Regions from separate parts of the Gottfriedia sp. NPDC058432 genome, predicted to be linked through region 3. Evidence: riboswitches for the same ligand, from Rfam matches in the RefSeq annotation. Region 3 holds a riboswitch; each other region holds the start of a gene.
The links. Region 3 has a riboswitch for S-adenosylmethionine ahead of ACFWM3_RS04275 (trans-sulfuration enzyme family protein). Riboswitches for the same ligand answer to the same signal wherever they lie in the genome.
Positions count from the first base shown of each region.

Region 1: linked by a shared signal. The riboswitch ahead of ACFWM3_RS03825 (methionine ABC transporter ATP-binding protein) and the one ahead of ACFWM3_RS04275 (trans-sulfuration enzyme family protein) in region 3 are both predicted to bind S-adenosylmethionine.
Region 2: linked by a shared signal. The riboswitch ahead of mmuP (S-methylmethionine permease) and the one ahead of ACFWM3_RS04275 (trans-sulfuration enzyme family protein) in region 3 are both predicted to bind S-adenosylmethionine.

Region 1 is NZ_JBHXLC010000002.1:327,052-330,340, forward strand. Features, by position in the region: gene ACFWM3_RS03810 (ribonuclease M5) at 205-555, shown strand; gene ACFWM3_RS03815 (thioredoxin family protein) at 571-894, shown strand; gene ACFWM3_RS03820 (hypothetical protein) at 1,181-1,543, shown strand; SAM riboswitch class I at 1,622-1,732, shown strand; gene ACFWM3_RS03825 (methionine ABC transporter ATP-binding protein) at 1,872-2,876, shown strand; gene ACFWM3_RS03830 (methionine ABC transporter permease) at 2,878-3,289, shown strand, end outside.
Region 2 is NZ_JBHXLC010000006.1:58,244-61,532, forward strand. Features, by position in the region: gene ACFWM3_RS08100 (competence protein ComK) at 295-870, shown strand; SAM riboswitch class I at 1,142-1,248, shown strand; gene mmuP (S-methylmethionine permease) at 1,332-2,741, shown strand; gene mmuM (homocysteine S-methyltransferase) at 2,716-3,289, shown strand, end outside.
Region 3 is NZ_JBHXLC010000003.1:23,872-27,160, reverse strand. Features, by position in the region: gene ACFWM3_RS04280 (ATP-dependent DNA helicase) at 1-1,799, shown strand, start outside; SAM riboswitch class I at 1,878-1,981, shown strand; gene ACFWM3_RS04275 (trans-sulfuration enzyme family protein) at 2,063-3,232, shown strand; gene ACFWM3_RS04270 (trans-sulfuration enzyme family protein) at 3,238-3,289, shown strand, end outside.

The sequences.
Region 1 (3,289 bases), on a different contig from region 3:
AAGCGTCCAAATTGGGCGCTTTTTTATTTTGCGTGTATAATTAATGTAATAAAGCTTAACTTATTTACATAAAACATAATTTAAAGGGACATTTTCATTTAGGGAAAAAAAGGAAACAACTAAGGGGAAATCGAATATACTATATACAAAAGATTTTTAGTCAAAAGTTTTTGAGTCCTATACATTAGGTGATGCCCAGTGAATATTGAAGATCAAAGAAAAGTTATCATTGTCGAAGGTACTACTGATAAGAGAAAAATACAGACGATCATAAAGGAGCCTGTAGATATTATCTGTACGAATGGTACAGTTGGTACTTCAAAGCTAGATGAGCTTGCTGAAATGTTAGATTTAAGAGAAATCTATGTGTTAGTAGATGCAGATGAGGCCGGTGAAAAGCTTAGAAGACTGTTAAAAAGAGAATTTCCACAGGCAGAGCATCTGTACATTGATAGAAGTTATCGAGAAGTGGCAACAGCTCCGAGTCAACATTTAGCTAGTGTATTATTAGGGGCGGATATTTTAGTATTTACAGATTATTTACGTACAAATTAAAGAGGAATAATGATCATGCAGCAATGGACAAAGAATGAAATAATGCAAAGAATTCAATCAAAAGAGACGACAGTTATTTATATTTATACCGCAATGTGTGGTACATGCCAAGTAGCTTCTAAAATGCTAGAAGTTGTAAATGAGATTCTGCCAAATTTACCTATCAGTAAGGTAAATATTAATGAAATAGTGGAAGAAGCTCAAAACTGGAAGGTTGAAAGTGTACCTTGTTTACTTATTTTTGAAAATGGGGAAATGAAACAAAAAATTTACGCTTTTCAATCTGTACCTTATTTACATGAATTGTTAAAAAAATATAATTTATATATTAAACGATGAGTTGATCATCAAGTTTTTAGGATTTTGTCATTACATTAAAGAGAGTGCATTCGAAATGCACTCTTTTTATTTGTCTTTTTAAGTGATCATACGAGAGCTATTTCATTTTCTAAATCCCTTATAAATGTCCCTAACCTTTGACATATTTCTCGGGAAATGAGTTGAATGTTGTAGAAATAAAATTAAAATATAGATTTTTATCAAGGTAAATGTCGAGCGAAATATAAAGAATACACCCCTTATCTATGAGAAAATAAGATTAAAGAAATCGGGAGAGGTGTTTATTATGGATATCAAGGAGTGGATAGGACAAGCAAGAAACTTATTTATAAAAAAGGAATATTTACAAATCATTTTGCCAATCGAAGAAAGGATTGTAGAATTAAACTGCCTAAATGAAAAAGTATTTATAAAGTTAAGTAAAAAGGCTCCTTTTATCGAGGTAATTGATCGTTCGATTCCGCAACTTAGAGTTAATTTTTCAAAAGATGGATGGGAATATCTAAATTCAGGTTCGCAAAGGTTAGGACTTTTATTAAAACTGAATGATGCTTCTTTTGAAGGGAACTATCGATTATTACTACTAATGGAAACGATTTTTCAATATACAAGTGTAGAAAACGAAAAAAAACTTTTAGAAAATTGTTGACAACTACTGTCTAAGTTTGTAGAATTGGACTTACGTTAAAGAAATTACGTTAAACAACTTAATAGATCGTAAGATTAACTCTTATCGAGAGAGGTGGAGGGACTGTGCCCTGTGAAACCCAGCAACCGTCAATGAACGTCATTGAAATGGTGCTAATTCCTGCAAAGCATATGCTTTGAGAGATGAGAGAAAGGAATACTTTTTGTATGTTAAACCTTTCTGCTCATGTGAGTTGAAAGGTTTTTTTGTTTTATGCGACTAAAAAAGTACTTACTTACAAAAAATTGAAAGATAAGTTGTTAGAATGTTTTGAAAGGAGATCAAGTGTATGATTCAAATAAATAATGTAAGTAAAATATACAAAGGTAAAAAGGGCACAGTTACCGCAGTACAAAATGTTTCTTTAAATATTGAAGCAGGTGAAATTTTTGGCATGATCGGATATAGCGGCGCAGGGAAAAGTACGTTATTACGTATGCTAAATGGACTTGAGTCCCCTACATCAGGTGAAGTAATTATTAATGGTCAATCGATCTCTAAATGCTCATCTAGTCAGTTAAGAAAAGCAAGACAAAAAATAGGAATGATTTTTCAGCATTTTAATTTATTGTGGTCAAGAACTGTATTAGAAAATATACTTTTCCCACTTGAAATTGCTAAAGTTTCAAAAAAGGAAAGCATTAATCGTGCGAAAGAATTAATTAAACTTGTAGGACTTGAAGGTAGAGAAAATGCTTATCCTTCTGAACTAAGTGGAGGTCAAAAGCAACGTGTCGGAATTGCAAGAGCACTTGCTAATAACCCAGATGTTCTTTTATGTGATGAAGCGACTTCTGCATTAGATCCTGAAACAACAGATTCAATCTTAGCTTTACTGACAAATATTAATAAACAGCTTGGTATTACAATAATTCTGATTACCCATGAAATGCATGTTATTCAAAAGATTTGTCAACGAGTAGCAGTAATGGAAAACGGAAATGTAGTAGAAGAAGGCCATGTTGTTGATGTATTTACTCGTCCTAAACAAGCAATTACAAAGAAATTTGTGACGCAAATCAAAGGCAATGATGAAGGTGAAGTAATTTCTCAAGGTGATGGGAAGGATAATACTTACAAGCTAACATTTAAAAATGGTCAAGCAGATCAGCCACATATTTCTGAGGTAGTTAAGCACTTTGATATTGAGATTAACATTTTGCAAGGGAAAATTGTTCAAACTGCTGAAGGCTCTTATGGGACAATGAAGATTCAACTTGTTGGTGACATAAAAAACATCAAAGAAGCAATCGCTTATTTAGAATCAAAACAAGTTGAAGTGGAGGTAGCATAAGATGACACAACTTTTTCCGAATGTTGATTGGGATGCAATGCTTGTAGCTACTCAAGAAACATTATTCATGGTTGTAATTGCTGCGGTTGCAACGTTTATTTTTGGACTAATAATAGGTTTATTCTTATTTTTAACTAGTAAAGACCAGTTGCTTGAAAATAAATTTTTTAATACAATCCTAGCAGCGTTTGTAAATATTTTTCGTTCAATACCGTTTATCATTTTAATCATTTTATTAATTCCATTTACGATCTTTATACTTGGCTCAATGCTAGGAGCAAAAGCAGCATTACCTGCATTAATTATTGGTGCTGCACCATTCTATGCAAGGATGGTCGAAATCGGATTACGTGAAATTGATAAAGGTGTAATCGAAGCTGCAAGAGCAATGGGAGCTAGTACCTTTACAATCA
Region 2 (3,289 bases), on a different contig from region 3:
CACTTTTTTTAAATGTGAAAAAGGTGGTTTTTCTATTGGGTTTTATCCTAAAATTTAGTAAACAATGACACTTTTGTTAAAGTATTTAAAAAATGATATTACAAATAAAGATTTATGATATTATTTCTCTAACATCAATGTTGCTACTATACTTCATGTTAAAATTTTTTATCTGAACTTGTTAAACTTAATTGTTGGCCTTTAATTTAATTATTTAATTAAGGAAGAGGGAGCGTCAATTAAAGCCAATAAGTTTAACATTTCATAATACTAATAACAGAAGGAGTTGTAAGGATGAATCATGTGAAAGGACAAGTTAAAGTATTAAATGAGTACGAGATTAATAAGTCGACAATGGCAATCATTCCAGAATTCACGGTCGATTTAGTTGTGATTTCAAAGGTATATGAAACAGATGATAGTTTTTATGTTTTAATGAAACCGATTGAAATTATTGAAAGAAGCTGTGCTTATTTCGGGAGTAGTTACCGGGGTAGGCGTGAAGGAACTAAACAAATGATTTCCATCACCCATAAACCACCAATAGCGATCAGCTCAATGAATCAAATTTTCTTTTTCCCCACTTCATCTTCTTTAAAAGTAGAATGCTCTTGGATCTCCTACAATCATGTTGCTAATTTCAGAGGCGGTAAATACAATCGATCAGTGGTTGAATTTTTTAACGGCGTTGAACTTCCATTAGAAATATCTCGTGGATCATTTGAAAACCAACTATACCGAACTGCACATCTAAGAGCTATTTATGAAGACCGACTCAACCCTGAAAATACCCAACAAAAATCTTACAAATTAATCCCTGATAACGAAATTACATCATATATAAAAGGAATATCCATACACGAAAAATAAAAATGAAAGATTAAAAATTTAACTACTTTAACATTTAGTGAAGTAGTTTTTTTATGGGGATTATTTGGAAATTATATTTATGAAAATTAGTCCTTTTAATTCTTAATTAGTAGGATCTATTAAAGTAGATTGTTGAAATCTTATTCAATATAATGGCAGTTTAGTTGCATAAGAAATGATAAAATAGTAAGTCAATAATTAATAATTTTTTAAAAAAACAGAATTATATTGACAATTATCGAATGGATTGATATGGTTATAAAAAAAATATTTCTTATCCAGAGAGGTGGAGGGACTGGCCCTTTGAAGCCTCAGCAACAGGTCTGCTTAAGTAGACACTGTGCTAATTCCAGCGGGTGTTAACCTGATAGATGAGAGCTTTCGTTTTTATTTGTCAGTAGCGCACTCTTTTTTAGAGTGCGTTTTTGTTTTTTCTGGATAGTAACTAAAGGAGAGTTTAAATGGGGAACAAAAATGGGCAAGAATTTCAAAGGAACATGCAAGCACGTCATTTAGTCATGCTATCACTTGGTGGGGTGATTGGAACTGGCTTATTCTTAAGCTCGGGCTACACTATTCAACAAGCTGGCCCGTTTGGAACAATACTATCCTATCTGATTGGTGCGCTAGTGGTTTATCTAGTTATGCTATGTTTAGGAGAGCTTTCCGTACATATGCCTGAAACGGGCTCATTTCACAGTTATGCAGTTAAATACATTGGACCGGGTACAGGGTATACAGTAGCCTGGTTGTATTGGTTAACTTGGACTGTTGCTTTAGGTTCTGAATTTACAGCCGCAGGATTACTTATGAAGCGATGGTTTCCATCGATTAATGTTTGGATATGGAGTGCTATTTTTGCCATTTTGATCTTTGTATTAAATGTCATGACTGTTAAATTTTTCGCCGAATCCGAATTTTGGTTTTCATCGATAAAGGTTATAGCTATTGTGATTTTTATTGTTTTAGGAGCAGCGGCAATGCTAGGGTTTCTTCCGATGAGTCATTCAAAAGCAGCGCCATTATTTTCTAATTTTACAAGTGGAGGTTTATTTCCTCATGGTGCTACGGGAATTATAATGACCATGCTTGCGGTTAATTTTGCTTTTTCAGGAACAGAATTAATAGGCATTGCAGCTGGAGAAACCGCGAACCCGGAAAAAATGATACCGAAGGCCATTCGAACTACTCTGTGGAGATTGATCATCTTTTTTGTAGGAACGATTTTTGTTTTATCTGCGTTATTGCCTATTTCCGATGCTGGTGTATTAGAGAGCCCTTTTGTTGCAGTTCTAGAACGAATTGGGGTGCCATATTCAGCTGACGTAATGAATTTCGTTATCTTAACAGCTATTTTATCTGCGGCAAACTCAGGCCTTTATGCCTCTTCTAGAATGCTTTGGTCGCTTGCTAATAAGAATACGATATCTCCGATTTTTGGAAAAATGACGAAGCAAGGTGTTCCAATCAACGCCGTCATTTTCAGCATGGTGGGTGGAGCTTTGGCTTTGCTCTCAAGTATTGTGGCACCAGATACTGTCTATATCGTACTTGTTTCCATTTCCGGTCTAGCAGTAGTTGTAGTTTGGATGAGTATTAGTGCTTCCCAGTTCCTATTTCGCAGACAATTTTTGAAAGAAGGAAATTCTGAAAAGGACTTGATTTATCGCACACCACTGTATCCATTAGTACCAATTGCTTCTTTTATCCTTTGTCTGGCATCGTGTATTGGAATTGCATTCGATCCAACACAGAGAATTGCCTTATATTGCGGCATACCGTTTATTTTGTTTTGCTATGGAAGTTATTATCTAACAAAAAATTTAAAAAAGAGGGGCGTAGATTATGTCGAACAAAGTCAATCCAATTGATGCTATTTTATCCCAACATTCCATTATGCTTCTTGACGGAGCATTAGCTACAGAATTGGAGGCGCATGGATGTAATTTGGACGATCCCCTTTGGTCGGCACGTGTGTTACTAGAAAATCCGGAACTTATTTATCAGGTTCATTCGGACTATTTTCGTGCTGGTGCGGACTGTGCCATAACAGCAAGCTATCAAGCTACTATTAGTGGTTTTTCCGCGCGTGGAATACAAGAACAGGAAGCTTTGGAATTAATTAAGAAAACGGTGTTACTTGCAAGAAGGGCAAGAGATGATTTTTGGAAGGAAAATAAGCAAACGAATAGGCCTAAACCATTGGTTGTTGCATCGGTTGGGCCGTACGGGGCTTACCTTGCAGATGGTTCAGAGTATGTAGGCAACTATGGTGTGACAGATAAAACATTAGCAGACTTTCACCGTTCGAGAATGTCAGCGTTAATTGAAGCAGGTGCAGATCTATTGGCATTTGAAACGATTCCTTCTTTGCAAGAAGCAAGAGTATTAGATACATTATTACGTGAGTTTCCAAAAA
Region 3 (3,289 bases):
TGCTGGAAATTTATTATCCTTTTGCAAAATGGAAATACGATCATATTGAAACAAGGAATCAGACAATAAAAGAATTAAATTTTCCCTTTCCTTCTTTTAGAAAAGGTCAAAGAAAGTTAGCAGGTGCGGTATATCAAACAATTCAAGAAGGTAATAATTTATTTGCGGTAGCCCCAACCGGAATTGGCAAAACGGTTTCGACTATTTTTCCGACAGTTAAAAGTATTGGTGAGAATAGTATAAATCGAATGTTTTACTTAACTTCTAAGACGATTACTAGGACTGTTGCTGAAGAAGCATTTAAGCTAATGACAGATGAAGGACTTTGTATAAAGTGTACGACGATTACAGCAAAAGATAAAATCTGTTTTAAAGAAGAGACGATGTGTCAAAAGGATTATTGTGAATTTGCTAATGGTTATTATGACCGAATAAATGATGCTGTTCTTGATATTCTTTCATCGGAAAAATCGTTAACTAGGGAGAAAATAGAAGAATATGCCCGCAAACATACAGTATGTCCATTTGAATACTCTTTAGATTTATTAAATTCTTCCGATGCGATTATTTGCGATGTAAATTATATTTTTGATCCTAGAGTTTCGTTAAAACGATTATTTGATGAACATAAACGAAGTTCGGTTTTATTAATTGATGAAGCTCATAATCTTGTTGATCGTGCAAGAGAAATGTATTCTGCGAGTCTATTCAAATCTAAATTTTTAGAGTTGAAAAATAGATATAAAAATTTAAAAGATGAACTTTATGACATAATAAATGAAATAAATAAGCGATTTATTGAATTAAGAAAAAAATGGAAGGACGTTGTAACCCCAGTTTCAAAGGAAATAGATGGTGATTTACTAGAACTTCTACATACATTCAATGAAATCGTAGAAATAAAATTACAGGAAATGGAAGAGGACGAAAATAAACAAATTCTACTTGATACATATTTTGAGTCACTTAACTTCGTCAAAATTGCGGAGTTTTTTGATGAAAATTATGTATGCTACTATGAACTATATAAAAGTGAAGTACATTTAAAGTTATTTTGCCTTGATCCTTCTAAAGTAGTGAATGACGTCATAAAAAGATTTCGCTCTACAATTTATTTTTCGGCTACTTTAACGCCAATACAATATTTTCAAGATATGCTTGGTGATCAAAGTCGAGATTATACAATTTCAATCGATTCTCCTTTTCATAGAGAACAACTGGAAGTAACAATTGATCCTCTTTCAACTCGATACCAAGATCGTGAAAGAAATTTAGAAAGATTAATTGATTCTGTCTATAAAGAAATTACGAAAAGAAAAGGTAATTATTTAGTTTTTTATCCGTCATATCAATATTTAATTCAAAGTGTTGATTTATTTAAAGAGAAAAACCCTAACATAAAGACAATCGTTCAAGAAAATGGTATGTCTGAAATTGAACGAGAGGAGTTCCTTTTACAGTTTGATAGTCTAAATGAGGAAACTTTGGTTGGGTTTGCTGTATTAGGTGGAATATTCTCTGAAGGGATCGATTTAAAGGGGGATCGCTTAAACGGTGTCGTAGTAGTGGGTGTAGGATTGCCACAGATTTGTTTAGAAAGAAATATTTTAAAGGAGCATTTTAATTCGGTTGGAAAAAATGGGTATTATTATGCATATGTCTTTCCAGGTATGAATAAAGTAATGCAAGCGGGTGGAAGAGTTATCCGTTCTGAATCAGATGAAGGGACTTTATTACTAATTGATGATCGATATAAGAGTTCACTTTATCAAAGTTTATTACCTGAAGAATGGAAGTAAGAGTTAATTATTAAATAATTCAAAAAAAACGATTGATAATTATCAGAGTTTTTAATATACTAACAATATAATTTAATAATCTTATCAAGAGCGGTGGAGGGACTGGCCCGACGAAACCCGGCAACTCTAGTAAATACTAGAAAGTGCTAAATCCTGCAGGTGAAAAACCTGGAAGATAAGAGCGATATGTTTATTTTCAGACATAACCACTTCTTATTTTTTAGGAAGTGGTTTTTTTATTTGACTAAAATGGGGGATTTATAATGACTAACACAAAAGAGGCTTTAAACACGAATAAAAAATCGATTGAAACGGTAGCTGTTCATGGTAGCAAAGGGTATGATCCATTAACTGGTGCAATTAGTTATCCAATTTATCAATCAGCTACATTTAAGCATGCAGGTCTACATCAGTCAACTGGATATGATTATGCAAGATTACAAAATCCAACACGAGAAGAAGTCGAAAATACTGTTGCAAAATTAGAAAGTGCAAATTATGGCGTTGCATTCGCAACAGGAAATGCAGCAGTTACTGCAGTATTAAGCTTATTTAAAAAGGGTGATCACCTAATTGTTTCAGATGATTTATATGGTGGTACATATCGCTTATTCGAAGAAATTTATTCGCCATATGGACTTGAGCATAATTTTGTTGATACGACTGAAATTGAACATATTCTTGATGCACTTAAACCGAACACAAAAGGAATTTTTATTGAGACACCTTCAAATCCAATGATGAAAGTAACTGATTTAAAAAGAGTAGTAGAGATTGCAAAAAAACGAGATATTATTGTAATTGTCGATAATACATTTTTAACTCCTTATTTCTTTAGACCAATTGAATTAGGGGCAGATGTAGTTGTTCATAGTGGAACAAAGTATTTAGGTGGCCATAATGATACACTAGCTGGCTTCGTCGTAACGAATTCAGAATATACAAATGAACGAATTCGCTATTATCAAAAATCAACAGGTGCAACATTAGCTCCATTTGACTCTTGGTTAATCTTAAGAGGAATTAAAACATTGCATTTACGCATGGAATACAGTCAAAAAAATGCGATTGTACTTGCGAAGTTTTTAGAAAATCATCCAAATGTTACTGAAGTATATTATGTAGGATTACCAACGCATAAAGGGTATTCAATTATTAAAGAACAGGCAACTGGATTTGGTGCAATGATTTCATTTAAAGTGAAGGATTTAAGTTTAGTAGAACAGGTTTTAGGAAGCGTAAAAGTCATTACATTCGCAGAAAGTTTAGGTGGAGTCGAATCGTTAATTACGTATCCACATACACAAACTCATTCAGAGATGCCAGAGGAATTTAAAAGAAAGCTTGGTCTAGATGACCATACATTACGTTTATCAGTGGGAATTGAACATATTGATGATTTATTAAATGACTTAGAAAATGCATTGGGGTGATGAGCATGCAATTTGGAACGAAACTAATTCATAACGGAAATGAAATTGATCAGGCAA